One region of the Variovorax sp. GW821-FHT10D07 genome, then DNA from elsewhere that is predicted to be linked to it. Evidence: predicted binding sites of a transcription regulator. Region 1 holds the regulator's gene; the other holds the start of a gene.
The links. Region 1 encodes NrdR, which represses ribonucleotide reductase genes. Its sites were predicted from a motif close to CACNANATNTNGTG; they were not measured.
Positions count from the first base shown of each region.

Region 2: the regulator NrdR is predicted to act here: its motif matches at 9,903-9,916, upstream of AC07PU_RS30455 (ribonucleoside-diphosphate reductase subunit alpha).

Region 1 covers NZ_JBWKMZ010000003.1:437,404-452,048, reverse strand. The annotation lists gene AC07PU_RS12450 (flavin-dependent oxidoreductase) at 1-1,266, opposite strand, end outside; gene AC07PU_RS12445 (DUF349 domain-containing protein) at 1,370-4,240, opposite strand; gene AC07PU_RS12440 (DUF748 domain-containing protein) at 4,472-8,338, opposite strand; gene AC07PU_RS12435 (lytic transglycosylase domain-containing protein) at 8,940-9,806, shown strand; ZMP/ZTP riboswitch at 9,851-9,985, shown strand; gene glyA (serine hydroxymethyltransferase) at 10,027-11,271, shown strand; gene nrdR (transcriptional regulator NrdR) at 11,296-11,739, shown strand; gene AC07PU_RS12420 (GspH/FimT family pseudopilin) at 11,776-12,324, opposite strand; gene AC07PU_RS12415 (type IV pilin protein) at 12,321-12,749, opposite strand; gene AC07PU_RS12410 (pilus assembly protein) at 12,746-14,645, opposite strand, start outside.
Region 2 covers NZ_JBWKMZ010000012.1:270,634-285,278, reverse strand. The annotation lists gene AC07PU_RS30505 (hypothetical protein) at 1-40, shown strand, start outside; gene mdoH (glucans biosynthesis glucosyltransferase MdoH) at 46-2,049, shown strand; gene AC07PU_RS30495 (hypothetical protein) at 2,107-2,475, opposite strand; gene AC07PU_RS30490 (hypothetical protein) at 2,479-2,943, opposite strand; gene ffh (signal recognition particle protein) at 3,121-4,509, opposite strand; gene AC07PU_RS30480 (cytochrome C assembly family protein) at 4,636-5,445, shown strand; gene AC07PU_RS30475 (PP0621 family protein) at 5,455-5,706, shown strand; gene AC07PU_RS30470 (two-component system sensor histidine kinase NtrB) at 5,735-7,441, shown strand; gene AC07PU_RS30465 (sigma-54-dependent transcriptional regulator) at 7,446-9,041, shown strand; gene ampD (1,6-anhydro-N-acetylmuramyl-L-alanine amidase AmpD) at 9,028-9,648, shown strand; gene AC07PU_RS30455 (ribonucleoside-diphosphate reductase subunit alpha) at 9,999-12,917, shown strand; gene AC07PU_RS30450 (ribonucleotide-diphosphate reductase subunit beta) at 13,132-14,355, shown strand; gene AC07PU_RS30445 (histone H1-like DNA-binding protein) at 14,553-14,645, shown strand, end outside.

The sequences.
Region 1 (14,645 bases):
CGTCGACGGCGCCGCGTTGAGGGTCTCGATCGCGAAGCCGGCCGCGGCCTTGTAGCGCGCCATGTAGGCCTCGCGCTCCGCCGCCGGAATGACCTGCTCGATGTCGTCGAACACGCCGCCGCAGCGCTCGTCGACCAGGCCCAGCAGGCCGAACGGCCCGGCACCGCGGTTGCGCAGCACCAGCGCCGAGATGTCGGCGCACAGACGCTCGTCGTAGGCGCGCAGCGCCGCCGGCGTCACGCCGTGCGAGAGCATGGAAGCGCCGAGCACGCGCGCATCGACGATGGCCTGGCTCGCGCCGTTGGAGCCCACCGGGTACATGACGTGCGCGGCATCGCCGAGCAGCGCGACATGGCCGTCGACCCAGGTCGACACCGGGTCGCGGTCGATCATCGGGTATTCGAAGACCTCCTTCGCGCCGCGCAGCATCGAGGGCACGTCGAGCCAGCCGAAGTCCCAGCCCTCGAAGTGGTGGGCGAAGTCGCTCAGTTCGACGCGCCGGTTCCAGTCGCCCTGCGTCCAGCCCTCGGCGTTGTCGACCGTGATCTCGGCGATCCAGTTGATGGTGGCCAGGCCCGTGGCGGGATCGGCCGGCGAGATCGGATAGAGCACCACGCGGTGCCGCAGCGAGCCAACGCCGACAAAGGACGCACCGCTGCGCACCGGCACGCCCGGCGTGGTGCCGCGCCACATGATGGCGCCGCCCCACTGGATCGGCGGCTGCTGCGGATGCATCTGCGCGCGCACGGCCGAATGCAGGCCGTCGGCCGCCACCAGCAGGCGGCCCTCGACCTCGCTGCGTTGGCCGTCGCGCGACTCGATCAATGCGGTGACGCCGTGCTCGCCGTTGCGGTAGCCCGCGACCCGCTGGCCGAGCTGGATGGCATCGGGCCCGAGCCGCTCGAGCGCCGTGCGGTACAGCAGCATCTGCAGCTCGCCGCGATGCAGCGAGTACTGCGGCCAGCGGTAGCCCGCGCGCAGGCCGCGCGGCTCGGCATAGACCTCGTTGCCGTTGCGCCCGACCAGCGCCCATTCGCGCGCCTGGATGCCGATGCGGTCGAGCACGTCGTTGCCGATGCCGAGCTCGTGCAGCTCGCGCACTGCGTTGGGCTGCAGGTTGATGCCCACGCCCAGCGGTTGCAGCGCGGGCACCGCCTCGAACACACGACAGGGCACACCGATCTGGTGCAGGGTCAGCGCGAGCGAAAGGCCGCCGATGCCGCCACCGGCGATCAGTACGGGGGAAACGTCGGGTGTGGGAGCCATGCGGCGATCGTCGGAAGTCGAAAAAAGGAGGGGCCGCACGAGGCGGCCCGAGGAATGCCGGGCTCGCCACGGGCGCTCGGGCCCGCGGCGGCGCGTCGGTCTCTTACTTGCGCAGCAGCGCCTTCAGCGCGTTCTGCAGGCGGCGCGCGCTGGTCGCGTCGTGCGCCGCCGCCAGCACTTTGCCGGCGTCCTGGCCCCAGGTCTGGGCCGGCGCCGGATCGCCGCGCTTGGTCAGCAGCTTGAGCTGCAGCGCACGGCGCGCCTCGAGCTGCTCGGCGGGCGTGGGCACCTCGGCGGCCATTTCGAGGCGCAGCAGCGCTTCGGCGGCCTCGTCGGCCCGCGCGGCCGGCGAAGCACCGATCGCCTGCGACCAGCTGCTGCGCACCGCGGGAGTGACCGCGCGGCCAAGCTCCTGCACGCTCGGCAGGCGTGCGGCATCGCGCTGCTCCCAGGCGCCGAGCACCTGGGTCAGGGCTTCGCCATGGGCCTGTGCCGCCAGCTTGCGCAGCGCCATGTCGGCGCGCTCGAGCGCCTCGCGCTGGGCGCGGAAGGCGGTGTCGCCCAGGCGAGGACCGCGGTCCTCGCGCGGCGGGTAGTCGCCGAAGCGGCCGCCCGGTGCGCCACGGTCGCCACCGCGATCGCCGCGGCCATCGGGACGCGGACCACCGCGGTCGCCGCCCGGACGGCCAGGGCCGCCGGGACCGCCGGGTCCGCGCCGGTCGCCGAAGCGGCCGCCGCCGCGGGCCGCGGGTGCCGCGGGTTCGGACTTGCGGTTGCCCGGACGGTCGTCGCCGCGCACGGCCACCACCGGACGGGGCGCGGGCTTCGGCGGCGCGGCCGGTGCCGGGGGTTCGGCAGCGGCGGCTTCGCCGGCATCGTGCGCTTCGCTGTCGGCGCGCGCCGAGGCGTCGGCGCCATCGGCCGGTGCCACGAGGTCGGGCGTGGCGGCGGATTCATGGGCCGGCACGGCCGCGGGCGAAGCCTCGGCATCGCTGGGCGACGGCGCCTGCTCGGCGCTCTCGCCGAATTCGGCGGCGGCCTGGTCCGGTCCCGACACCTCGGTTGCACCGACCGAGGGGCCGTCGCCCGATGCCGCGCGCTGCGGCGCCGGCGCCGGAGGCGGCACCTCGCCGCGCAGCGCGCCTTCGAGCTGGGCGATGGCGCTGCGGATCTTCTGCGCGTCGCCGCTGGCATTGGCCGCGTCGAGCGCCTTCGAGGCATTGAGCACATGGCGGTCGCGGTCGCTCATCGCGGCCGAGGCCTTCTCGCGTTCGGCCGACTTACGGTTGAAGGCTTCGTCGATGGGCGCGCGGAACGCGTCCCAGAGCTTCTGTTCCTGACGGCGGTCGAGCGGCACGCCCTGCGCCTCGGCCTGCCAGCGCTGCTGCAGCGCCTTGACGGCATCGATGCGCAGCACGGGCTGGGCGCCCAGCTCGGTGGCCTCGGCGATCATGGCCTGGCGGCGTTCGATGCTGGCCTTCTGCGCGGTCTCGAACGGCGCGCGGGCGGCACCGAAGGCTTCGTTCCACTGCGGCTGCAGCTCGGCGAACACCTTCTCGCCCACGTGGCCGGCATCGCGCCAGCGGTCGGCGAACTGGTGCAGCGCGCGGTTGTGCGCCTTCAGGTCGGTGGCGCCCGCATGCTCGGCGGCCCAGGCCTTGACCTCCTCGATCAGGGCCACGCGCAGCGCGCGGTGTTCGGCCGCGTCGGCACGCACCTTCTCGAGCCAGGCCTCGACCACCTTGTGGGCCTCGTTGCAGGCCTCGTCGAAACGCTTCCACAGCGCGTGGTTGGGCACGCCGCCCTGGTCGGCCTGCTTCCACTGGTCGCGCAGCGCGCGCAGGGTTTCCTGCATCTTGCGGCCACCCAGCGCCTGGCCTTCGGGGCGCTTGAGCAGGCCTTCGGCCTTGGCCACGAGGTCTTCACGGACCTTGTCGGCGCTCCAGCGCTGCCAGCCTTCGAGTTCGCCAGCCGCGACCAGCGCGGCATGCACGCGCGCCTCGAGCGGGGCCTCGACCAGCTTGCCGTGTTCCTTCAGCACCGCGCGCAGCGCGGCGGCGGCGCCGGCGCTGGCCTTGCCATGGCCCTCGGCGGTTTCCTGTTCGAGCTTGGCCAGCGCGGCCTGCACGGCATCCTGCGCGGCGGCGCGCACCGCGGGATCGACCTTGGGGGCCGGCGGACGCGCGGGTGCCGCGGCCTTGGGCGCGACGGCCTCGCCGCGCGCGGCACGCAGTTCGTCGGCCCAGACGGGCACCGGCGGCAGCGGCGCGGCGGCATCGGCGGCGGCGGCAATGGCCTGCGCCAGCGCGCTGTGGAAGGCGTCGGACACGACGAGCAGCTGTGCTTTCGACGACTCGAGCTGCGGCGCGAACTTGGCGTCGAGGCTGGTCCAGTTGGCGTCGGCGACGATGTCGGCGGCCTGTTGCTGCCAGTGGGTGACGTCGGTGCGCAGCGATTCCTCGGCGACCTGGGCGTCCTGCCAGCCCTTGGTGGACAGCACCTCGAAGCGCTGCGCCAGCAGCACGGCGGCCTCGCGGTGGACCTGGGCGCGGTGCTGCAGGTCCTCGATGCCCTTGATGCGCTCGGCCAGCCGCACCTTGAAGCCGGCCAGCGGCTCGCGCGACAGCGGCGCGCCGGCCTTGGCGGCATCGCGCTGCCAGGCGAGCGCGTCGGCGATGTTGAGCTTGGACTGGCCCAGCAGCCCCTCGGCCTTCTGGGCCCATTCGGCGGCGATGGCCTCCTGCCCCTTGGCGCGCTTGAGCTCGTCGAGTTTCTCGCGCAGCAGGCGGGCGGCACCCTTGTCGCGGCCGCTCAACTCCTTGAAGACTTCCTGCATCTGCTCGGGTGCCGGGTTGCTCGCGAGCCAGTCGCGGATGCGCGAGGCACGCTCGCCCGAGGTCGGCGCGGTGAAGGCGCCGCCGGTCAGCGAATCGAGGGCCTGAAGGTCGTGTGGCTTGGAAGAATTAGAGGTCACGTGCGCGAGATCGTTGTCTGAAGAGAGAAAGCGAAGGCGCCGGCAGAGGCCGGCGCAGACCGCCATTTTGACCCACTTGCCGCGCGCCGTCGAAATCCACCTTGCGGCGCGGCCCGGCGATGCGGCGAAACGACGCCTGGATCGGTCGCGCCGCAGGGGGAAACGGTGCCTGCATATATAGCAGTGCCCCGTGAAAAACCAAGGGGCGCCGCGCGGCGCCCCTTTCGATGCTCAGCGCATCGCGAGCTTGAGCTCGGCGCCCGGCTTCCAGTCGTCGCCGCTGGCCGTGGTGCGCACCGCGCCGAGGAACAGGCGCTCGCTCGTGAGCTTCTGCGACAGCAGATAGTCGCGCACGGCGGCGCCGCGCGCCACCGCCAACTGGCGCATCGACTCCTCGTCGACCGGCACGCTCGCGAGCAGCAGGTTCTCCATCTCCTTGAGCGGCAGGTCCTTGGCCAGGCCGACCATGTTGCGCGGCTTGGTGATGTCGGCGCGCTTGTAGACGGCGGTCAGCAGCTCGGGGTACTCGGCGTCGGTGACCGGCGGCACGTCGGTGCCGGCCTGGCCGCCGCGCACCACGGCACGGCGCTTCTCGGCCAAGGTCATCTGGCGCAGGCGCTGGCGCTGGTAGGCATCGCGCTCCTTCTCGAGGCTGGCGGTGCCGATCACGGTCATCTCGAGCGTCGGCCGCTCGGCCAGTGCCTTCACGACCTTGTCGAGGCTTTCCTTGGACGAGACGCTCAGCTCGGAGCTGCCGGGCTCGAAGGTGATGGTGCTCGACTCGCTGCTGCCGCCGCCGCCCAGGCCGCCGGTCAGCAGGCTGAACGGCGCGGTCACGGCCTTCACGATCAGGTTGACCACCGCCTTGAAGATCAGCGGCCCGATGCTGAACTGCGGGTCGTTGAGCGAGCCACGCAGCGGCAGGTCGACGTCGATCACGCCGTTGCGGTCGGCCAGCAGCGCCACCGCGAGCTTGACCGGCAGGCTGTTGGGCGCGCCGGCGACCTCCTCGCCGAACTGCAACTGGTTGAGCACCAGCTTGTTGGTGGCGGTGAGCTGGCCGTCGGGCGCGATCTTGTAGTTGACGTCCATGCTCATCTTGCCGCGCTCGATACCGTGGCCGGCGTAGCGCACCGAGTACGGCGACAGCGGCGCGAGGTCCAGGTCGCGCATCTTCGCGGTGATGTCGAGCTCGAGCGGCTTGGCCAGCGGATTGAGCTTGCCGGTGATCTCGAGCGCCGCGGTCTGCTGCGCCTTGCCGCGCAGCTCGAGCTCGGCCAGCGCCGGCCGGCCGCCCTGCCCGTTCGGCGGATTCGACGAGAAGGAGCTGAGCTTGCCGGTCAGCTCGCTGAGGTCGGCCGAGTAGTTGGGCTTGACGAACAGGTCGGTGAAGTCGATCTTGCCGTTGACCAGGCTCATCGGGCCGAAGTTGATGACCGGCGCCGGGCCGCCGGCGGCCGGCGCGGCCTGGGCCACCGCGGCAGGCGCGGAGGCCGGCTTGGCCGGTTCGGAGGCGCCGCCGACCATCAGCTCGGCCGGCACCGGCGCGCCACCCGCGGGCCGCTCCGGTCCGCGCGTGGTGGTGGTCGTGCCGCCCAGGCTGCGGCGCGAACGGGTTTCGACGGCCGCGGCCGTGGCCGCGTTGGCCTCGGCTTCGCCCTTCTTGGTCAGGCTCAGCAGGTTGAGCTGGCCGTTCGGATCGACGATCACCCGGGCGAAGAAGTCGGTCAACGTGGTCTCGCGCACGTCGACGGTGGGCGCCGCATTGGGCGCCAGACCCACCTGCAGGCCGCGCAGGCTCAGCGTCTTCCAGCTCAGCAACTGGTTGTTGTTGCGGTCGAAACCCGGCGACTGGGTCAGCGACACGCTGTTGGCGCGGAAGTCGTCGAGCGCGGTGTCGCCCGCCAGCTTGACGGTCATGCCCGCCGGGGCGGTCGCGTAGTTCACGCTGCCGCGGTAGCTGACGAAGGCCCGGCGGATGTCGACGTTGAGCGCGTCGGCGTAGTAGGCCTTGAAGGCATGGGCCGGGAACGAGGCCACCTCGAGCCGGCCTTCGGCGGCCAGCGGCTTGAGCACGATGTGGCCCTTGTAGTCGAAGCGGCCCGGATCGGCGCGGCGGCCCGAGCCGATGCGACCCGACACCTGCAGCGGCGACTTGGTGGCGGTCTCGGGCGCGAGCTTCTCGGCATTGAGCTTGAAGGCCGTGATCTCGACCGCGACCGGCGTGGCGCTGGCCTTGTCGGCGTACGAGAGGCTGCCGTTGTCGACCGCGAACGTGCCGACGGTCAGCGCCCAGGGCTTGGTGTTGGCGCCCGGCGGTGCCGATTCGGGGCCGCTGCCGGCTGGCTTGGGCGCGGCCACCTTGGCCTCGGCTTCGGGCTTGCCGCCCGCGGCGGCCGGCGTCTTGAGCCAGCGCTCGAACATCCAGCGCTTCTCGCTGTCGCGCTCGATGCTGACCTTGGGATTGGTGGCGGTGAACGAGCCCACGGCCAGCGTGTGCTTCACCATGTCGACCTCGGTATCGCGCAACTCGAAGCGGCCGACGCTCGCGAGCGCGGTCTTGGCCTGGGTCAGCGCCAGGTTGTCGGCCGCCACCCGTTTGGCCTTGAAGCGCAGGTCCGGCGGTGCCCAGGCGACGTCGATCTCGCCGCTGAGCTTGCCGTCGAGCGTGGGTTCCAGGCTGTGGGCCAGGTAGGGCGCGGCCAGCGAGAGCGGCAGCGCGTCGACCTCGGTCTGCACGTCGGCCGCCTTGTCGGTGCCGCTGCCCTTGAACTTGAGCGTGGCGCCGCCGACCGCGGTGCTGCCGCTGAACTGGGCCGGCTTCTCCATCGGCCAGGTGAGGGCCGTGACGTCGATGCCGAGTTCGGTGACGTCGATCGCCGCGCCGGGCTGCACGGTCTCGTCGCGCCAGCCGATGCGCCCGCCGCTGAGGGCGACCTTGTCGACCTGAACCTTGAGCGTGGGCTTGGGTGCCGCCGCGCCCGCGGCGCCGCTGGCGGCACTGGCAGATGAAGCGGGCGGTGCCGGCGGCTTGGCCGCGACCACCTTCTCGGTCTGGCCCGTGGCCGGATCGCGCGCCATCAGATTGAGCTGGCCCGAGGCATCGCGCGCCACCACCAGTTGCGGGCTCGCCAGCGCGACCTCGCTGAGGTGGAACACCGATTCGAGCGGCCGCACGTCGGCCAGCGCGAGCTTGAGCGAGTCGAAGGCCAGCAGGTCGCGCCCGCGCGCATCGGCCAGCTTGGCGCCATGCGCCTCGACCGTGCCGGTGACCTTGAGGCCGACCGTGGTGGCCTGCTGGAAGTCGATCTTGAGGTCGGCGTCGAGGCTGCCGGCCTGCAGCTGCACCGGCAGGCCGCCCGGGATGTAGCCCAGGTACGGCGCGAGGTCGAGCCCCTTGAACTGCACGTGGGCGTCGGTCTTGCGGCTGGCGGCGAAGGGCGTGGTCAGCGCGGCCGAGTCGAACTTGCTGCCGTTGAGCGCGAAGGCCAGCTTGGGCTCGGTGTTGACCTCGCGCTGCGAGGCCAGGTTGCTGAGGAACGGCACCTTGAGCACGAAGTCGCGCAGCTCATGGCGGCGCTTGACGGTCTGGTCGTCGAAGTCGACCGCGCCCTCGGTGATCGCGATGTTGTAGATGGCGAAGCGCGCGGGCTCGGCCTTGGGATCGGGCGGCGGGCCGGAGGCCAGCTTGGCCAGGATGTCGTCGATGTCGTACTTGCCGTCGGCTTGGTGGGTCAGCAGGATGGCCGGCGCTTCCACCGTCACCGCATCGATCACGGGCGCGAGCCGGAACAACGACTGCAGCTCGGCATCGGCATAGATGCGCCGCACGGCGACCTGGGTGTTCTTGCCGTCGGCGGTGGCGATGCGCAGGTTGTTGAGCGTGAGCTCGAGGGTCCAGGGCTTGAAGCCGATGCGCTCCACCGTGACCTGACGACCCAGCTTCTCGCTCGCGATCTTCTGCAGCTGGCTCTTGGCGATCGGCGGCACCGCCAGCCAGGCCAGGACCCAAAGGCCCAGAAGCACGAGCAGTGCAACGATCCCGCGTCGCACCCATTTGTTCTTTCTTAAGCTTTGTATCGAGGCGGCAGCATTCATTCGCGCGAGTGTGCCCCAAACAGGCGGCAAGCCAGAAACAAGAAAGCCCGGTGACGCGACGAATGTCATGTCACCGGGCTTGATGGCGGGCATACGACCCATTGCCATCGTTTCGCTCGACCGGAAGTCGATGGTTCCTGTCGTGCTGGCAGCAAGAGATTGCCGCCGTGGATCCTCCGCCGTTCGAGCCCTCGGCTTGCACCGTGACTGCCTGGCTTCGGAAAGCACCTGAAAACCTCAGGCCTGTTCAGCTTAGGCGCCCCTTCCCGGCTTTTCAAACCCGATTTTTCAAGGGATTTCCCTTAAGAAGGATGCGGTCCCGGACACGGATTTGAAACATTTGTTCGACACTTTTAAGAATTAAGACTGAATTCCTTATGCTTGACCGGGTATTTAGCAACGATAGAATCCCGCCTGCTCCGATCGCCCGACGCGACGGAACCACCCTGTATCCGCTGCCGACTCCCCCCGGCTTGATCAGACGGCCGCGCACCTTATCCCCCTGAGCGCGGAATCTGATTGGTACCAATCCAAGCGCCGCTGCCTCCATCCCATCGCCCTTCCCGGCGCTGCGACAGGTGCCGCACAGAAAGGAAGAGCGATGAACAAGGCGTTTGATGCCACGGCCCGCGGGCTGAGGACCTTCGTGTCCGATGTGGCAGACGGCTTTTTTGAAATCACGCACAACGGTTTCGCCCTGCTGGGCCTGGCCATCGTGTTCGCGGTCCTCGCCCTCGTGGCGCGGCCCGACCTGCGCCATCAAGGCGAAGAACAGCTCATGGGCTGGCTGCAGTCGCGCAAACCCGCGCCCGAAGCCACCGACCTCGAGCCGACCGCGATCGAGCGCACGACGGCCGCGAGCCCCGGCGACCTGCCCAAGCAGCAGGCCGCCGTGGCCTACTGGCTCAGCAAGAAGTACCGCGTCGCGGCCGAGCCGCTGAGCGTGCTCGTGGCCGAGGCCTACAACATCGGCAAGCACACCAAGCTCGATCCGACGCTGATCCTCGCGATCATGGCGGTCGAGTCCAGCTTCAACCCGTTCGCGCAGAGCCAGGTCGGCGCGCAGGGGCTGATGCAGGTCATGACCCGCGTGCATGGCGACAAGTACGAGCCGGCCGGCGGCACGCTGACCGCCTTCGACCCCGTGACCAACATGCGGGTCGGCGTGAAGGTGCTGCAGGAATGCATCGCCCGCGCCGGTTCGCTCGAAGGCGGCCTGCGCTACTACGTGGGCGCGGCCAACCTCGAGGACGACGGTGGCTATGCCGGCAAGGTGATGGCCGAGCGCGAGCGCCTGCTGCAGGTGGCCAGCGGCCGCGCGCCCTCGCCGTTCGCGCCGACGCCGCCGGTGCTGCGCCCGCAGCCGCTGCTCCTGCCGGTGGTGGCCCCGGCCAAGCCCGACGAGGCGACCGAGCCGGCCAACGGCCCCACGCCGCCCAAGGTGGCGCTGCTGTCGGCCGTGTCCTGAATCTCCTTTCGCCCGCCGCCGGGCCGGTCCGATCCGCTACACTCGACCGGGTACGCGACTGGCGATAGGCGCGGTGCCGACAAGGCACCCGCGCTGACGTGGACTACCACTGGGAAGCGTACCGCCTGCGACGTCGCTCCAGACGCGCAGGCGATCAGCCGTTCGCCTGGGCAGCCCTTGTTTGGTTGAAGAACAAGGACCTCGTCTTCAAAGGACTGCCATGTACCAACGCAACATCCTGGTCGAACAGACCGATCCCGAAATCTGGGCTGCCATCCAGGCCGAAAACGCGCGCCAGGAACACCACATCGAGCTGATCGCGAGCGAGAACTACGCCTCGCCGGCCGTCATGGCCGCGCAAGGCTCGCAGCTCACCAACAAGTACGCCGAGGGCTACCCGGGCAAGCGCTACTACGGCGGCTGCGAGCACGTCGACGTGGCCGAGCAGCTGGCCATCGACCGCGTGAAGCAGATCTTCGGCGCCGAGGCGGCCAACGTGCAGCCCCATTGCGGCGCCTCGGCCAACGAGGCCGTGCTGCTGGCCTTCCTGAAGCCCGGCGACACCATCATGGGCATGAGCCTGGCCGAAGGCGGCCACCTGACCCACGGCATGCCGCTCAACATGAGCGGCAAGTGGTTCAACGTGGTGAGCTACGGCCTGGACGCCAACGAAGCCATCGACTACGACGCGATGGAACGCAAGGCGCACGAGCACCAGCCCAAGCTGATCATCGCGGGCGCCTCGGCCTACTCGCTGCGCATCGATTTCGAGCGCTTCGCCAAGGTGGCCAAGGACGTCGGCGCGATCTTCATGGTCGACATCGCCCACTACGCCGGCCTGGTGGCCGCGGGCGTCTACCCGAACCCGGTGCCGCACGCCGACATCGTGACCTCGACCACCCACAAGAGCCTGCGCGGCCCGCGCGGCGGCATCATCCTGATGAAGTCGCAGCACGAGAAGGCGATCAACAGCGCGATCTTCCCGGGCCTGCAAGGCGGCCCGCTGATGCACGTGATCGCCGCCAAGGCGGTGGCCTTCAAGGAAGCGCTGTCGCCCGAGTTCAAGGCCTACCAGCAACAGGTGGTCAAGAACGCCCAGATCGTGGCCGAAACGCTCACGCAGCGCGGCCTGCGCATCGTGAGCGGACGCACCGAAAGCCACGTGATGCTGGTCGACCTGCGCGCCAAGGGCATCACCGGCAAGGAAGCTGAGGCCGTGCTGGGCAGCGCCCACATGACCATCAACAAGAACGCGATCCCCAACGACCCCGAGAAGCCGATGGTGACCAGCGGCGTGCGTGTCGGCACGCCGGCCATGACCACGCGCGGCTTCAAAGACGAAGAGGCCCGCATCACCGCGAACCTGATCGCCGACGTGCTCGAGAACCCGCGCGATGCCGCGAACATCGACGCCGTGCGCGCCAAGGTCCACGCGCTGACCAGCCGCTTCCCGGTCTACCGCTGACCTCGAAGAAGAAGCCCTGACCGCATGAAATGCCCTTTTTGCGGTCATCTCGAAACGCAGGTCGTCGAGACCCGCGTTTCGGAAGACGCCGACTTCGTTCGCAGGCGCCGCCAGTGCGGTGCCTGCGACAAGCGCTTCACCACCTACGAGCGCCCCGACGTCAATTTCCCGGTCGTCGTGAAGAAGGACGGCAGCCGCGCCGACTTCGACTCGACCAAGGTCCGCGCCTCGATGATGCTGGCGCTGCGCAAGCGGCCGGTGAGCATCGAGCAGATCGACAACGCGCTGCTGCGCATCGAACAGAAGCTGCTCGCCAGCGGCCTGCGCGAAATCGAGTCGACCAAGGTCGGCGAACTCGTGATGCGCGAACTCAAGAAGCTCGACAAGGTGGCCTACGTGCGCTTCGCCTCGGTCTATCGCAGCTTCGAGGACGTGGACGAGTTCCGGCAGCTGCTGCGCGACATCTGAGCCACGGCCTGTCGACGCCGGGCCGCGGGACGGCTGCTATCCACCGCCCTGCCCGCACACTCCAGTTCCGCACTCCCCCTTCCGATCGGGGTCGCAACTTCGAGGCCGCCCCGACGCCGAGAGAACGATGGCCGCGCGCCGCCCCGTCTCGGCCTTGAACGCGAGGCAGCCCGCGCCGAAGCCCGCATTGCGCACGCGCCGCGAGAAGCCATTGCCGTCGTAGTGCACCCCTTGCGCCAACCCGTCGCCCAGTTCCCGGTCGACCGCGATGCCCGGCGGCAGCCCGTCGAAGCGCCGCAGCACGCGCGGCGCGTGGTCGCCGCCGGCATCGGCCACCACCACCCAGCCCGCATCCCAGCCGGCGCCGCCGTCGGCCAGCACGCTGACCGGCTCGCCCCGCCGGATCGCCTCGATCCGCGCCATCCCGAGCGCGGCCACGAAGGCCTGCGACACGGCCGCCAGCCGCTGGTGGAGCAGCAGCGCGCGAAAACCCGGCACGCCGACGGCGGCCAGGATGGCGACGATGGCGATCACGGTGAGCAGCTCGACCAGCGTGAGCCCGCGCGAGCGTCCCGCGCGCTTCATTGCCAGCACCTCGCACGCTGCGCGCCATCGCAGCCGCGGCCGCCCGTGCTGTCCAGCCACAGGTTGCCGACCGGCGGGTCCGAGAAGCCGGGCTTGAGCCGCGCCGAGAGCCGCAGGCAGTCGTCGAGGCTGCGCTGGCCGTCGCAATGCTCGCTGCGCACGAGGTACTTGCCGCCCTGCCCGCTCTCGGCGGAATCGCCTTCGTAGCGCCGGTAGCGGCCATCGACGGTGAAGTGGCGCTCCTGCTGCTGCATCTGCGCGAGCAGCGCCGACCGCGCCTCGGCGCGCCAGCCCCGGTGCACCGCATCCACGTAGGAGGGAAAGGCGATGGCCGCGAGGATGGCGACGATCGCGAGTGCGATCAGCACCTCGATCAGACTCCAGCCGAGGGCCGCGCCCGCGCGATGGCCTTGGCGGGTAATCATGGCCGTGTCCCTTGCGGGTCCGGCACCTGGCGCCAGTTGAGACGGCCGGCGCGGCGCGACACCGTGGCACCGTCGGGCGGCTGCGCGACCGACACCGCCGTGCCCTTGCGGGTGCCGGGGCTGAGGACCGAGAGCCGCCGCGTCTCGACGCGCCGACCGGCCGGATCGGCGGCACCGTAGGACGCATCGCCCTGCTGGACCACGAAGGGTGCACCGAGCAGCCCCGCCTCCGAGGGCACGCAGGTGCCGCCCTTGGACAGGCCGGTCATCGCGTCGACGGCACAACTGCGGCCGCTGCCTTCGCCGCAGGCCGCCTGCGGCGGGATCAGCGTGTTGAAGAACAGGCGCCCATCGGCCAGCACGGACCGCTCGACCTGGCGCTCGCCCTGGTCGAGCGACGCCGGCAGGTCGAGGTACCAGCCGCGCCGCCGTGTCGTCGCGCGGTCGAAGGCGCCGTAGACGAAGGACGGGCCTTCGATGGCCGTCAGCCCGCCCTCGACGGATCGCGCCTGCCGCGCCATCAACTGGGTCCGCGCCTCGCCCGCACGGATCGGCGTGCCCGTGTCCTGCACCGCATACACGGTCTGGACGCCGCGGCGCGAGGCGCCGAGGTCCGCCGGCTCGACGAATCGACCGGTGCCGAACAGCACGATGCCACCGCCGCCGGGCCCGAGCCCCACTTCCGGCGGCACCGTGATCGGCTGGCGCCGGCTGCCCGCGCCGCCGTCCATCGCGACCATCAGCGGCGCACCGCCGAAGCCCAGCGCGTTGGCCTCGCTCCACGGCGCATCGCGCTCGAAGTCGAACTTCCACAGATTGCCCTGGGTATCGCCGGCATAGAGCCAGCGGACCGTTCCGTCGTCGGCCGCATGGTCGCCGGGCGCGCTCGCGAGCGCATTGACCAGGCGGGTGTCCGCGGGCCGGGGCAGCAGGATCTTGTGATAGTCGAGGCCGCGCCGCCAGGGCGTGCCGGCCGGCTTGTCGAGCGACAGCAGGAACAGCGCGGCGCGTTTCTCGGGGTTACGGTTGTTGAAGCCCGAGGGCACGACCGCGAACCAGGCATGGGTGGCTGCACGGCCCGCCGTCGCGGCCCTGGTGCGGAACTTCAGGATGCGCGGCGGCTGCATCAGGTGGCCCATGTCGGGGTCGTCGGCGCTGCCGAACTCCCACAGCACCTTGTCGGCCGAGAAGGCCCGCGGATCGCTGACATCGAGCGCGAAGACACCGGCGGCACCCGCGCCCAGGCCCGAGACCAGCACGCTCTTCCACCGGCCGTTCGCCATGCGCGCCTCGGCCACGGCGGGCGTGCCGTCGACATAGGCGAGATGCGCGCCACCGGGCTGCGCGAGCTGGCCCAGCGTGGGAAACAGCAGGCGCGGGACATAGCCGAAAAGCTCCTCGCCCGTGCGCGCCGAGAAGGCATGCAGCATGCCGTCGTTGGCACCCAGATAGACCGCGGGCTCGCGCTGGCGATGCGTGGAGAGGAATGCCGGGTAGTCGGCTTCGCGCAGGGCGGGATCGGGCGCCCCGACGTACACCGGGGCCGCATGCGCGACATCGCCCATCACCGAGTCGCGCACACGGAACCGGCCACCCGCGAACGAGGCTTCGTTTCGGCGCTCGCCGCGCAGGTAGTTCAGGCGGTCGCGGGCCAGGGCGTCGGTGGCCCCGGCAGGCATCGGGGATGCAGGTTCGGTCTCCGTACGCAGCGAGCGCCGCAACGGTTCGTCGAGCGCCTCCCATTCGAAGGGAATGCCGACGCCTGCCGTCGACAGTGTGAAGATCTTTCGCGGCGCCGATGCACCGGATTTCTCCACGCGTGCATCGAGCAAGGCGCCCGCATCCCACGACGGCGTGTCGGCCACGCGCAAGGCGCCCGTGTCCGGATCGGTGAAC
Region 2 (14,645 bases), on a different contig from region 1:
TGGCGACACCTCCTCCTCCCTCGACAAGCAACGTTGGTAAACACCATGAAGCCGAACGACTTCTCCCAACTCAATGTCCTGGCCGATTCCGACTTCTCGCGCCGCAGCCCGGTGCGTGAGGAACGCCATCCCAACGCCGTCAGCGCGCCCCCGGTCAACCGCGGCTCGATGACGCCCCGCCCCTGGCGCGGCTTCTGGAACAGCATCGGCACCGCCCTGCTGGTCCGCCTGGGTGCCGGCGGCAAGCGCGAAAGCGCCCCGGCCGCAGCCAAGCAGCCGTGGCAGCGCGCCGCCTCGCAGCGCCGCCTGGCCTTCATGCTGCTGACCGTGCTGAGCACCGTGGTCGCTTCCACGCTGTTCGCGGGCGTGCAGCCCGACTACGACAACGTCTGGCTCGAATACGGCCAGATCGGCCTCTACGGCCTGCTCTCGGGCTGGGTCGTGACCGGCTTCGTGACCGCCCTCATGGGCTTCTACGTCTCGGTGCGCGGCGACAAGCATGCGCTCTCGGTCAAGCAGGTGGCCAACCACCCGATGAACCCCGAGGCCCGCACCGCGATCATCATGCCGATCTGCAACGAGGACGTGGCCACCGTGTTCGCCGGCCTGCGCGCCACCTGCGAATCGGTCGCGGCCACCGGTCACGCCAAGCAGTTCGACGTGTTCGTGCTGTCCGACAGCTACAACCCCGAGACCGCCGCCGCCGAGCGCGCCGCCTGGGAAGACCTGCGCGCCGCGCTGGCCGACAGCCCGAACCAGCCGCAGGTCGAGGTCTACTACCGCCTGCGCACCCGCCGCACGCACCGCAAGGCCGGCAACGTGGCCGACTTCTGCCGCCGCTGGGGCAAGGACTACCGCTACATGGTCGTGCTCGACGCCGACTCCGTGATGAGCGGCGACTGCCTGACCTCGATGGTCAAGCTGATGGAAGCCAACCCGAGCGCCGGCATCATCCAGACAGCCACCCAGGCCATCGGCCACGTGACGCTGCATGCCCGCGCCCAACAATTCGCTTCCCGCGTGACGGGCCGCCTGTTCACGCTGGGCATGCAGTTCTGGCAACTGGGCGAATCGCACTACTGGGGCCACAACGCGATCATCCGCGTCGAGCCCTTCATGAAGCACTGCGCGCTGGCCCCGATCAAGGGCACCGGCGGCATGTCGGGCGGCATCATGTCGCACGATTTCGTCGAAGCCGCGCTGATGCGCCGTGCCGGCTACAACGTGTGGCTGGTGTCCGACCTGGTCGGCAGCTACGAACAGCAACCGCCGGACCTGCTGGCCGAGCTGCAGCGCGACCGCCGCTGGTGCCAGGGTAACCTGCAGAACGCCCGCCTGATGGCCGAGCCCGGCATCCACTCGGTGCACCGCGCGATGTTCGTGACCGGCACCATGGCCTACGTTTCCGCCCCGCTGTGGCTCGCGTTCCTGACGCTGGGCACCGCGCTGTGGCTCAGCGGTTCCAGCCTGATCTCGAGCTGGAGCGTGCTGCCGGCCGAACTCGCCGGCCTCTGGATCTGGACCCTGTGCCTGTTGTTCCTGCCCCGCGTGCTCGGCATCGTTGCCGTGCTGATGCGCGGCGAGCAACGCCAGTTCGGCGGCCTGTGGGGCCTGATCAAGAGCTCGGTGATGGAAAGCGGTCTCGCGATCGTGCAGGCACCGGTGCGCATGCTGGCCCACTCGCTGTTCGTGCTGGTCGCCCTCACCGGCATCAAGCTCGACTGGAAGTCGCCCCCGCGTGAAGCCGCCGCCGTGCCGTGGAAGGTCGCTGCCTCGCAGCTGGCCCCCATGACGCTGGTGATCGCACTGCTGGCCGTCGGCGTCGCGATGATCGACCCGAGCGCCCTGATGTGGCTCATGCCGGTCGGCCTGCCGCTGCTGCTGGCGATCCCGCTGACCGTGCTGACCAGCCAGATCGCGCTGGGCACCACGCTGCGCGACCGCGGCTTCCTGCTGATCCCCGAGGAATCGCGTTCGCCGGCCGTGCTGCGCCGCGCCTGGATGCATGCGCTGCGCCTCTCGCGTCCCGCGGCGCTGGCCACGGCCTGACGCGCTGGCACCGCACCAACGAAAAAGCCGGCCACTGCGCCGGCTTTTTTGCGGGCCTTATTTCTTCGGTGCCGAGAGTATGGCGAAGGCTTGGTTGAACGCATCCGTCAGCACCGTATCGGGGTGCCGCCTGAATTCGCTCACGGTACCCCAGTAACCGAGCTTGTCGTTTTCGTAAGCCAGGAAATAGGGATCCGTCGCCACGGAACTGGTCATGAAGTAGCGCTGAAAGCTGAACGTCCGCCCTCCGGATCGAACCTCCGTCTGCTCTAACGGCCCCTGCTTCAAGGCTGCGGAGACTTCGGCACTCCCCATTCCCTTGCTCAATACCTGCAGTTGAAGGTAGCCGATCGACGGCCCCGCGCAACCCGTGAGCAGCAGGATGGCAAGCAAGGCGCCCTGGCTGAGTTTTCGTGCGGATTGCATTTGCTACTTCCCCCCTGCGTTCTTTGCCGCACTCGCCTTTTCCATCGCCAGCTTCAAGGAGGGCATCACACTGCTGACGGCATCGTCCGGGTTCTTGCTCAACTCCTCGATGGTTCCGTAGGACAGGACGCGTTGCGGAGGATCGGCTTCGTAGACGATGACGTATGGCGTAAAGATGGGGATGATGATGGGAACCGGGAAACAGCCTGGAGTACAGACCACGGTCGTGCTCTCGGTGATGCCAGTCTCCACCCGGTAGTGTTGCGCAAGGTAATCGCGATCATTGGCAGAGAACCGGTACTCCAGGTTCACGGATTCAGGCTTGATGTTCTGACGTACGGCCGCCAAGGTATCGCCGCGCTGGACCGCGTTCAATTGCGTACGGCTCAATGGGGGCGCGCTGACGCACCCGGCGAGCAAACCGGCCATCACGAGGACTGGCACCCAGCATCTCTTCGTTTTCAGCATTCTTCCTCCCGGGAAATCGGGCGGGATTATGCATGTCGTCGTTGCTTCCGAAGCGCCACGTGCGCGACCATTCCTCCTGCCTGCGCCACGGTCTTCGGCGCGCACGCATGACCGCCAACGAAGAAGCCCGCCGGGCAATGCCTCGGCGGGCTTCTTTCATCTCGCTCTATATATGGCTCAGAACGGCAGCTTCGGCCCGCCGGGCCCCCCCATCCCGCCCATGCCCTTCATGCCGCCCATCTTCTTCATCATCTTCATGAGGCCGCCGCCCTTCATCTTCTTCATCATCCCCTGCATCTGTTCGAACTCGTTGAGCAGGCGGTTCACTTCCTGAACCTGCACGCCCGCGCCGGCCGCGATGCGGCGCTTGCGCGTGGCCTTGAGCAGCTCGGGCTTGCGGCGCTCCAGCGGCGTCATGCTCTGGATGATCCCTTCCTTGCGCCGGATGTCGCGCTCGGCGCGCGTCATGTCGGCCTCGCTGGCCTTGGCCGCCATCTGGGTGGGCAGCTTGTCCATCAGGCTTGAGAGACCGCCCATCTGCTTCATCTGCTGCAGCTGGCCGAGGAAGTCGTTGAGGTCGAAGCCCGCGCCGCTCTTGACCTTGGCGGCGAGCTTCTGCGCCGCCGCCACGTCGACGCCGGCCGTGACCTGCTCGACCAGCGCGACGATGTCGCCCATGCCCAGGATGCGGCCCGCATGGCGCTCGGCGTCGAACACCTCGAGGCCGTCGATCTTCTCGCTCACGCCCGCGAACTTGATCGGCACGCCCGTGACCTGGCGCACCGACAGCGCCGCGCCGCCGCGCGAATCGCCGTCGGTCTTGGTCAGGATGATGCCGGTGAGCGGCAGCGCCTCCTTGAAGGCGCGCGCCGTGTTGATCGCGTCCTGGCCCTGCATGGCATCGACCACGAACAGGGTCTCGACCGGGTTCAGCGCGCCGTGCAGCTGCTGGATCTCGGCCATCAGCACCTCGTCGATCGCGAGCCGGCCGGCCGTATCGACCAGCAGCACGTCGAAGAAGTGGCGCTTGGCGTGGTCGAGCGCGGCGCGCGCGATGTCCAGCGGCTTCTGGTCGGGCGTGCTCGGGAACCATTCGGCGCCGGCCTGCTTGGTGACGGTCTTGAGCTGCTCGATGGCGGCGGGCCGGTAGACGTCGCCCGAGACCGTGAGCACCTTCTTCTTGCGCTTCTCGATCAGGTGCTTGGCGAGCTTGGCGGTGGTGGTGGTCTTGCCGGCGCCCTGCAGGCCGGCCATGAGGATCACCGCCGGCGGCTGGGCCGCGAGGTTGATGTCCGAGACGCCCTCGCCCATGGTGGCGGCGAGCTCGCGGTTGACGATGCCCACCAGCGCCTGGCCCGGCTTGAGCGAGCCCAGCACTTCCTGGCCGAGCGCCTTTTCCTTCACGCGGGCGACGAAGTCGCGCACCACGGGCAGCGCCACGTCGGCTTCGAGCAGCGCCATGCGCACTTCGCGCAGCATGTCCTGCACGTTGCTTTCGGTGATGCGCGCCTGGCCGCTCATCGTCTTGACGAGGCGGGAGAATTTTTCGGTGAGAGCGCTGGCCATGGAGGGGATGCCTTGCTTGCTGCCCCGCTGCGGCGGGACGGATGGGAGAAGTCGCGGGAGACGGGTAGGAGGGAAGCTGGCGCGCGGCACCCGGAAATGCAAGGGTGAGCGGCTAAACTCCGATCGATGATTTTAGCGATCCCCTCCCCACTCGGCGTGGCGCTGGGCATCGCCGCCGCGGCCGCCTACGGTTTTGCCGCCGCCGCAGGCGCCCGGCTGAGCCGGCAGGCCACCCAGTGGGCGCTCGGCCTGGCCTGGCTGCTGCATGCCGCGGTGCTCGGCCATGGCCTGGTCGGCCACGAACCCCGCTTCGGCTTCGCGCCCGCCCTGTCGGTCACGGCCTGGCTGGTGCTCACCGTCTACGCGGTCGAAAGCCGCATGTACCCGCAGCTGCAGGTGCGCCGCGCGCTGGCCTGGCTCGGCGCGGCGGCGGTGCTGCTCGCGATCCTCTTTCCCGGCACGCCGCTGCACGTGTCGGCTTCGCCCTGGCTGCCGCTGCACCTGGCGCTGGGCATCGCCTCCTATGGGCTGTTCGCCGCCGCGGTGGTGCACGCCTGGCTCACGACCCGCGCCGAGAAGCAGATCCGCCTGGCCACCGAACCGCAGGGCGGCGTGCCGCTGCTGACGCTCGAACGCCTCACCTTCCGCTTCGTGACGGCCGGCTTCGTGCTGCTGTCGGCCACGCTGCTGGCCGGGCTGCTGTTCAGCGAACAGCTCTACGGCGCCGCGGGCCGGGCCTGGAAGTGGGACCACAAGTCGGCCTTCTCGGTGCTGGCCTGGATCAGCTTCGCGGTGCTGCTGATCGGCCGCGCGCGCTTCGGCTGGCGCGGGCGCACCGCGCGGCGCGTGCTCTATGCGGGCTCGGCGCTGCTGCTGCTGGCCTACGTGGGCTCGCGCTTCGTGCTCGAAGTGGTGCTGGCGCGTCCGCCGGCCTGAAGACACCTCATGAAATACCTTCTCGTCCTCGCGGTGGTCTGGGTCGCGATCTGGCTCTGGCGCAAGAACCGCCGCGAAGAAATGCAGGAGCGCGCCGCCCGCACGCCGCGTCCCGCCGCGCCGCCCGCGGTGGGCGCGCCGCAGGCGATGGTGCGCTGCGCCCACTGCGGCCTGCACCTGCCCGCGAGCGACGCGGTGCGCGGTACCGACGGCACCCCCTACTGCAGCGCCGCGCACCGGCAGGTCGCCGAGCGCGCCTGAACGGCGCCGAGCCGGCTTCGTCGCAGCGATGGGCAGCAGTTCCTCCCTCTGGGCCAGCGGCGAACCGGTCACCGACTGGGACGTGCTGGAGCCCGGCGCGCGCGAGAGTGCCGCGCTGCTGCGGCTGTGGCGCGGCTTCATGGGCGCGCGCTGCTTCGTCGCGCTGGTGCTGGTGCTGCTGCAGGGCGTGAGCTTCGCGCTCGGCCAGACCATGCAGCCGGTGGCGGTGGTGCTGTCGGCGAGCTACCTCGCGGCCGCCGCGCTGGGCGCGCGCTACGTGCATTTCGAGCCGCCGATGCGCGGCTTCGGCGCCGCCTGGATGCTGAGCACCGGCGTCGACCTCGCGGTCTTCGCGGCGCTGCAGGTCACGCAGGGCGGCAATATCAACTACACGCCGCTGTTCGCGCTGCCGGTGCTCATGAGCGCGGTGCTCGGCACGGTGATGGTGAGCATGGGCACCACCGCCACCGTCACGCTGCTGCTGCTGGCCGATGCCGCCTGGCACTGGGTGCAGCAGCCCGGCGACTCGCCCGCGCGCTTCGTGCAGGCGGCGCTCACGGGCACCGGGCTGTTCGTGGTGGCGCTGCTGGCGCACGAGCTCGCGCGCCGGCTGGCGCGCGAAGAAGCCGTGTCGCAGCACAACCGCAGCAGCGCGCAGATGCAGGCGCAGGTCAACGACCTGGTGATCGAGACGCTGAGCGAAGGCGTGCTGGTGATCGACGCCGAGGGCCTGGTGCATGCGGCCAACCCGGCGGCCGATGCGATCCTGGGCCAGGGCCTGGGCCAGTTGCGGCTGCCCTTTCCGCTGCATGCCCAGCCGGCCTGGCATGCGCTGGCCGCGCTGGCGCGCCAGACCTATGCGCGCCGCGAGTCGCAGTCCGAGGAGATCCCGGTCGCGCAGGCGCGCGGCGCGGCGCGCGAGGTGCGCGTGCGCACCCGCCTCACGCCCTCGAGCGACCAGCGCATGGGCAGCCTGTGCGTGATGTTCCTGCAGGACCTGCGCGAGCTCGAGGCCCGCATCCGCACCGAGAAGCTGGCCGCCATGGGCCGCATGTCGGCCGCGGTCGCGCACGAGATCCGCAACCCGCTGGCCGCCATCACGCAGGCCAGCGCGCTGCTCAACGAGGACCTGACCGATCCCGCGCACCGCCAGCTCACGCACATGGTGCAGCACAACGCGCAGCGCCTCGCGCGCATCGTCGACGACGTCCTCGACGTCTCGCGCGCGCGCCAGCAGCGCGTGCTGTCGCTCGGCGAGCAGGTGGTGCTCGACCCCACCGTGCAGGCCCTGACCGAGGAATGGATGCGCCAGACCCAGCGCAAGGGCGTGACCGTGGTGCTCGACGCGCCGGGCGTGGAGGTGCGCTTCGACGTCGAGCACCTGCGCCGCCTGCTGGTGAACCTGCTCGACAACGCGGCGCGCTACGCGAGCCTGCGCGAGGGCGCGATCCAGGTCGTGACCACGCTGCAGCGCGCGGGCAGCCCGGGCCGGCCGACCCTGCAGGTCTGGAGCGATGGCGCACCGCTCGAACCGGCCGTGCAGCGCCACCTGTTCGAACCCTTCTTCTCGTCGGAGAGCCGCTCGAGCGGACTGGGCCTGTTCCTGTGCCGCGAGCTGTGCCGGCGCCACGGCGCGGCCATCGGCTACGAGCGGCGCGCGCTGGCGGGCGAGGCGCCCGAGGGCAACGAATTCTTCGTCGGCTTCGCCGCGAGCGAAAACCGGCTGACACAATAGCGGCGTGAGCAGCTCCCATCCGCCCTCCCAGCGTCCCGCGCAGATCCTCGTCATCGACGACGAACCCGACCTTCGCACGCTCTACGAACTCACGCTGCTGCGCGAAGGCTACCGGGTCGAGGCCGCGGGCAGCGTCTCCGAAGCCTGGCAGCATCTCGAGGCCACGCGCTTCGACGCCGTGATCACCGACATGCGGCTGCCCGACGGCCAGGGCATGGAGATCATCCAGCGCATCCAGAAGAACCAGCGCAGCGAGCGCTGCGTGGTGATGACCGCCTACGGCTCGGCCGAGAACGCGGTCGAGGCGCTGAAGGCCGGAGCCTTCGACTACCTCACCAAGCCGGTCGACCTGAAGCAGTTCCGCGCGGTCGTCGCCTCCGCGGTGCAGGCGCAGCAGCCGCCACCGGTCGCGCAGGCCGCGGTGCGCCCGGCCAAGGCCGCCGATGCGAGCGACGGCACGTCGGCGCTGGCCGCCGCGGGCAGCGCGGGCGCTTCCGCGCTCGAGCGGCTGGTCGGCGATTCGGAACCGATGCGGCTCGTGAAGTCGCGCATCGCCAAGGTGGCGCGCGGCATGGCGCCGGTGCTGGTGCGCGGCGAATCGGGCACCGGCAAGGAGCTGGTGGCGCGCGCGGTCCATGCCTGCAGCCAGCGCAGCGACGGCCCCTTCGTCGCGGTGAACTGCGGCGCGATTCCCGAGAACCTGCTCGAGGCCGAATTCTTCGGCGCGCGCAAGGGTTCGTACACCGGCTCGGCGCAGGACCGCGACGGCTACTTCCAGGCCGCGCGCGGCGGCACGCTGTTCCTCGACGAGATCGGCGACCTGCCGCTGGCGATGCAGTCCAAGCTGCTGCGCGCGATCCAGGAACGCAGCGTGCGGCCGATCGGCTCCACGCAGGAAGACGCGGTCGACGTGCGCATCGTGAGCGCGACCCACAAGGACCTGCACGCCGAGGTGCAGGCCGGCCGTTTCCGGCAGGACCTGTTCTATCGGCTCAACGTGATCGAGATCGCGGTGCCCGCGCTGCGCGAGCGCCGCGAGGACCTGCCCGCGCTGTGCGTCGCGCTGCTCGCGCGCATCGCGCAGGACGGCGGGCTGCCCGCGCCGCGCCTGTCGGACGCGCTGCTGCGGCAGCTCGCGCAGCATCCGCTGCACGGCAACGTGCGCGAGCTCGAGAACCTGCTGCACCGCGCGGTCGCGCTGTACGACGGCGACGAACTGCAGCTCGACCTGATGGATGGCGCAGGCGGCGGCTGGATGACGGCCGCGCCCGGGCCTGCCGCGCCGCAAGCCGCGAGCGCCGCGACGACTGCGGCGCCGCTCGCGCAGCCCGAGGCCTTCGACGCGAAGCCCGTCGTGGCCGCGCCGCCGCCCGCGCCGCGCCCCGTGGTGCCCACGCCGCTGCCCTCCGACCTGCAGGCCTACCTCGATCAGCAGGAGCGCGAGATCCTCGTGCGCGCGCTGCACGAGAGCGGCTTCAACCGCACGGCCGCCGCCGCGCGCCTCGGCATGAGCCTGCGCCAGATCCGCTATCGCATCGCGCGCCTGGGCATCAACACGCCCAACGGCGACGATGGCGCGAGCAGCCATGTCGACGACTGAAGACGGCCTGCGCGCTTCCACGGGCGATGCGCTCTGGCGCGACGGCTGGTACCGCTTCGCGAAGGCGCTGCCCTCGCCCAACTTCGGACCGCGACCCGCGCCGGCACGCGAGCGCATCGACCTCGTCGTGCTGCACTCGATCAGCCTGCCGCCCGGCGAGTACGGCGGCGACGCGGTGCAACGGCTCTTCACCAACCGGCTCGACTGGGACGCGCATCCTTACTTCGAAAGCATTCGTGGGCTCGAGGTGTCCTCGCATTTCTACGTGCGCCGCAACGGCGAGCTCTGGCAGTTCGTGAGCGGCGACGATCGCGCGTGGCATGCGGGCGTGTCGTCGTGGCGCGGCCGGGACAACTGCAACGACGACTCGATCGGCATCGAGCTCGAGGGCCTCGAGGGCGGACCGTTCGAGGACGCGCAGTACGAGACGCTCGCGAGCCTCGCGGCGGCGATCGCGCAGCACTATCCGATCGCACACATCGCGGGCCACGAGCACATCGCACCGGGCCGCAAGCAGGATCCCGGCGCCGGCTTCGACTGGCATCGGCTGCGCGATCATCTCGGCTGGGGTCCACACATGTTTCCCTCGCAGGTGGTGGAGCGCTAATTTTTTCAATCGCTGCACGCCGTGCGATGCCCTGGGCTCGCAGTGCAGCAATCGCTCCATTCGCAAGCGCGATGCGTAGCAACCATGCGCCTTGCAGGCCCAAATCGGCTCGCAAGCCGCATGGAACGTGGGTTGCGAGAGGATGATCCACTGTTCATGCGGCATGGATGGCCGCGAAGCGCGAAAACAGCTTTCTCCTCCCTCTTGAAGCCTGAAGGAAAACGCTACATCTAGTGGGTTGTACACCCCCCGCACCCTAGATATAGTGTGTCCCGGCCGGCCTCAGAGCCGACGAAGCGGCCCCAGCAGCGCCGCTCATCCAACAAGAATTGCCAACCGAGAGGAAGCGAATGCAAACAGCACTGAATACACCTACCGCCGCGCGTGCCATCCCCTCCACGCCGCCCCAGTCCCCCCGCGACACCGCCGGTTCGCCCACCGGACAGAACCTCGCGCACTACCAGATCATCCGCCGCAACGGCGCCGTGGTCCCGTTCGAGCCCAACAAGATCGCGATCGCGATGATGAAAGCCTTCCTGGCCGTGCATGGCACCCAGGGCGCGGCCTCGGCCAGCGTGCGCGAGACCGTCGACGCGCTGACCCAGGCCGTCGTGAAGGCGCTGGTGCGCTCGCGTCCGGGCGGCGGCACCTTCCACATCGAAGACGTGCAGGACCAGGTCGAACTGGGCCTGATGCGCGGCGGCCACCAGGAAGTGGCGCGTGCCTACGTGCTCTACCGCGAACGCCGCACGCAGGAACGCGCGAAGCAGGGCGAGCAGGATGTGCAGGTCGCGGCGCCCGCGCTGCACGTGCTCGACCGCGGCGAACGCGTCGCGCTCGATCTCGGCGAACTCAAGGGACTGATCGAGTCGGCCTGCCAGGGCCTGGGCGACAGCATCACGGCCGCGCCGATCGTAGCCGAGACGATGCGCAACCTGTACGACGGCGTGCCGCTCGACGAGGTCTACAAGGCCTCGATCCTCGCGGCCCGCACGCTGATCGAGAAGGATCCCGACTACACCTTCGCCACCGCGCGCCTGCTGCTGCACACGATCTTCAAGGAGATCGTCGGCCGCGAAGTCATGCCGGCCGACCGCGCCACCGCCTACGCCGACTACTTCCCCTCCTTCATCAAGAAGGGCGTCGAGAACGAGTTGCTCGACGAGAAGCTGCTGCAGTACGACCTGCCCCGCCTGGGCGCGGCGCTGAAGGCCGAACGCGACAACCAGTTCGACTACCTCGGCCTGCAGACCCTGTACGACCGCTACTTCCTGCACGTGCGCAAGAGCCGCATCGAGCTGCCGCAGGCCTTCTTCATGCGCGTCTCGATGGGCCTGGCGCTCAACGAGATCGACCGCGAAGCCCGCGCCATCGAGTTCTACGAAGTGCTGTCGTCCTTCGACTTCATGTCGAGCACGCCGACGCTGTTCAACAGCGGCACGCTGCGCTCGCAGCTGTCGAGCTGCTACCTGACCACCGTGCCCGACGACCTCGACGGCATCTACGAGTCGATCAAGGAAAACGCGCTGCTCTCGAAGTTCGCGGGCGGCCTGGGCAACGACTGGACCCGCGTGCGCGCGCTCGGCAGCCACATCAAGGGCACGAACGGCGAATCGCAGGGCGTGGTGCCCTTCCTCAAGGTGGTCAACGACACCGCCGTGGCCGTGAACCAGGGCGGCAAGCGCAAGGGCGCCGTCTGCACGTACCTCGAGACCTGGCACCTCGACATCGAGGAGTTCCTGGAGCTGCGCAAGAACACCGGCGACGACCGCCGCCGCACGCACGACATGAACACCGCCAACTGGATCCCCGACCTGTTCATGCGCCGCGTGATGGAAAAGGGTTCGTGGACGCTGTTCTCGCCCTCGAACGTGCCCGACCTGCACGACCTGTTCGGCGCCGACTTCGAGAAGGCCTACGTCGCCTACGAAGAGAAGGCCGCGCGCGGCGAGATCAAGCCCAGCCGCACCGTGCAGGCCACCGACCTGTGGCGCAAGATGCTCACGATGCTGTTCGAGACCGGCCATCCCTGGATCACGTTCAAGGACGCCTGCAACGTGCGCTCGCCGCAACAGCACGCCGGCGTGGTGCACTCGTCGAACCTCTGCACCGAGATCACGCTGAACACCAGCGACACCGAAACCGCGGTCTGCAACCTCGGTTCGGTCAACCTGCTGCAGCATCTGAAGGACGGCAAGGTCGACCAGGAGAAGCTCAAGAAGACGATCTCGACCGCGATGCGCATGCTCGACAACGTGATCGACATCAACTACTACGCCGTGAAGAAGGCGCGCGACTCGAACCTGCGCCACCGTCCGGTCGGCCTGGGCCTGATGGGCTTCCAGGACGCGCTGTACGACCTGCGTATTCCTTACGCCTCGCAGGAAGCCGTGCAGTTCGCCGACGAATCGATGGAAGCGATCTGCTACCACGCCTACTGGGCCTCGACCGAGCTGGCGCGCGAGCGCGGCAAGTACTCGAGCTACAAGGGCTCGCTGTGGGACAAGGGCATCCTGCCGATCGACTCGCTCGACCTGCTCGAGAAGGCACGCGGCGGCTACGTCGAGGTCGACCGCTCGTCGACCCTCGACTGGGACGCGCTGCGCGCCAAGATCAAGGCCGACGGCATGCGCAATTCGAACTGCGTGGCCATCGCCCCGACCGCGACCATCTCGAACATCATCGGCGTGGACGCCTCGATCGAGCCCTGCTTCGGCAACCTCTCGGTCAAGTCGAACCTGTCGGGCGAATTCACCGTGATCAACCACTACCTGGTGCGCGACCTCAAGCGCCTGGGCCTGTGGGACGACGTGATGGTGATGGACCTGAAGCACTTCGACGGTTCGCTGCGTCCCATCGACCGCGTGCCGCAGGACGTGAAGGCGCTCTACGCCACCGCGTTCGAAGTCGAGACGACGTGGCTGGTGGAAGCCGCCGCGCGTCGCCAGAAGTGGATCGACCAGGCGCAGTCGCTGAACATCTACATGGCCGGCGCCTCGGGCAAGAAGCTCGACGACACCTACAAGCTCGCATGGCTGCGTGGCCTGAAGACCACCTACTACCTGCGCACGCAGAGCGCGACGCACGCCGAGAAGTCGACGGTGCAGTCGGGCCGCCTCAACGCGGTGTCCTCGGGCAACGACGCACCGTCGGGCATGAGCGCACTCGAGGCCGCGGCTGCCGCAGCGAAGGCACAGATGAGCGCGATCCCCGCGACCGACATCGCCTTCTGCGGTGTCGACGATCCGACCTGCGAAGCCTGCCAGTGATGCACGCAGCGCACCGCGAACACAGCGCGGTGCGCTGCACGACGAAGAGTGAGGCGCATGCGACGTCGTGCGATGACGGAGGCCAGTTGAAGGCATTGACCGACATCGCGCGATGCATGCGAGCAACATAACAACCACATAAATGGAGTGCGATGTGAACGAGCACTTTGCAACTCACATCGTTGCTCGGATAATTTGAGCATTGGATTTTTCTATGTTGACCTGGGACGAAGAAGTCAAGCCCTCCTTGCCAAAGGACATGCAACAAGGTTTGCATCACCACCCCTCGACCGGCGCTGCCGCCGGCCGTGCGGTGGATGTGTCGGCTTCATCGATGGCACAACCTTCGCTGCAACCCGTGCAGCAGCCTGCCCGCCAGGCCGCGCCCGCATCCGTCGGCGCCAGCGCTCCGGCTGAAACGCGCCGCGTCAGGGCCGCCGACAAGCGCATCATCAACGGCGAGACCGACGTCAACCAGCTGGTGCCGTTCAAGTACAAGTGGGCGTGGGAAAAGTACCTCGCCACCTGCGCCAACCACTGGATGCCGCAGGAAGTGAACATGACGCGCGACATCGCGCTGTGGAAAGACCCGAACGGCCTGACCGAAGACGAGCGCCGCATCGTCAAGCGCAACCTCGGCTTCTTCGTCACCGCCGACTCGCTGGCCGCCAACAACATCGTGCTGGGCACCTATCGCCACATCACGGCGCCCGAATGCCGCCAGTTCCTGCTGCGCCAGGCCTTCGAGGAAGCGATCCACACGCACGCCTACCAGTACATCGTCGAGTCGCTCGGCCTGGACGAAAGCGAGATCTTCAACGCCTACAACGAGGTGCCGTCGATCCGCGAGAAGGACCAGTTCCTGATTCCGTTCATCGACGCGATCAGCGACCCGAACTTCAAGACCGGCACGCACGAGACCGACCAGACGCTGCTCAAGTCGCTGATCGTGTTCGCCTGCCTGATGGAAGGCCTCTTCTTCTACGTCGGCTTCACGCAGATCCTCGCGCTGGGCCGCCAGAACAAGATGACCGGCGCCGCCGAGCAGTACCAGTACATCCTGCGCGACGAGTCGATGCACTGCAACTTCGGCATCGACCTGATCAACCAGCTCAAGCTCGAGAACCCCGGCCTGTGGACGGCCGAGTTCAAGGCCGAGATCAAGGCGCTGTTCATGCGCGCCGTCGAGCTCGAATACAAGTACGCCGAAGACACCATGCCCCGTGGCGTGCTCGGCATGAACGCTTCCATGTTCAAGGGCTATCTGCGCTACATCGCCAATCGGCGCGCACAGCAGATCGGCCTCGAAACGCTCTTCCCGAACGAGGAAAATCCGTTCCCGTGGATGAGCGAGATGATTGACCTGAAGAAAGAGCGCAATTTCTTCGAGACCCGCGTGATCGAATACCAATCGGGTGGTGCGCTCTCCTGGGATTGAATATTTCGATAACAATAAATGAATTCAAGAATTGCCCTTGCCACCGACTGCGCCGAAGAGCGCGGCATGGATGAGGGCTCAGGTGTTCATGGTGCTGGAGCACGGAATCCAACGCCATGAATCACTCCAGCGCTACCAACATGCGCGGAGTGCTTCAATAGGTTGATTTTTTCAACTTGATCAAGGAGAAAACAGAAATGGCAACTGCAAAGAAAGCACCGGCTAAGAAAGCCGCAGCGAAGAAGGCTCCGGCCAAGAAGGTCGTAGCGAAGAAGGCTCCGGCCAAGAAG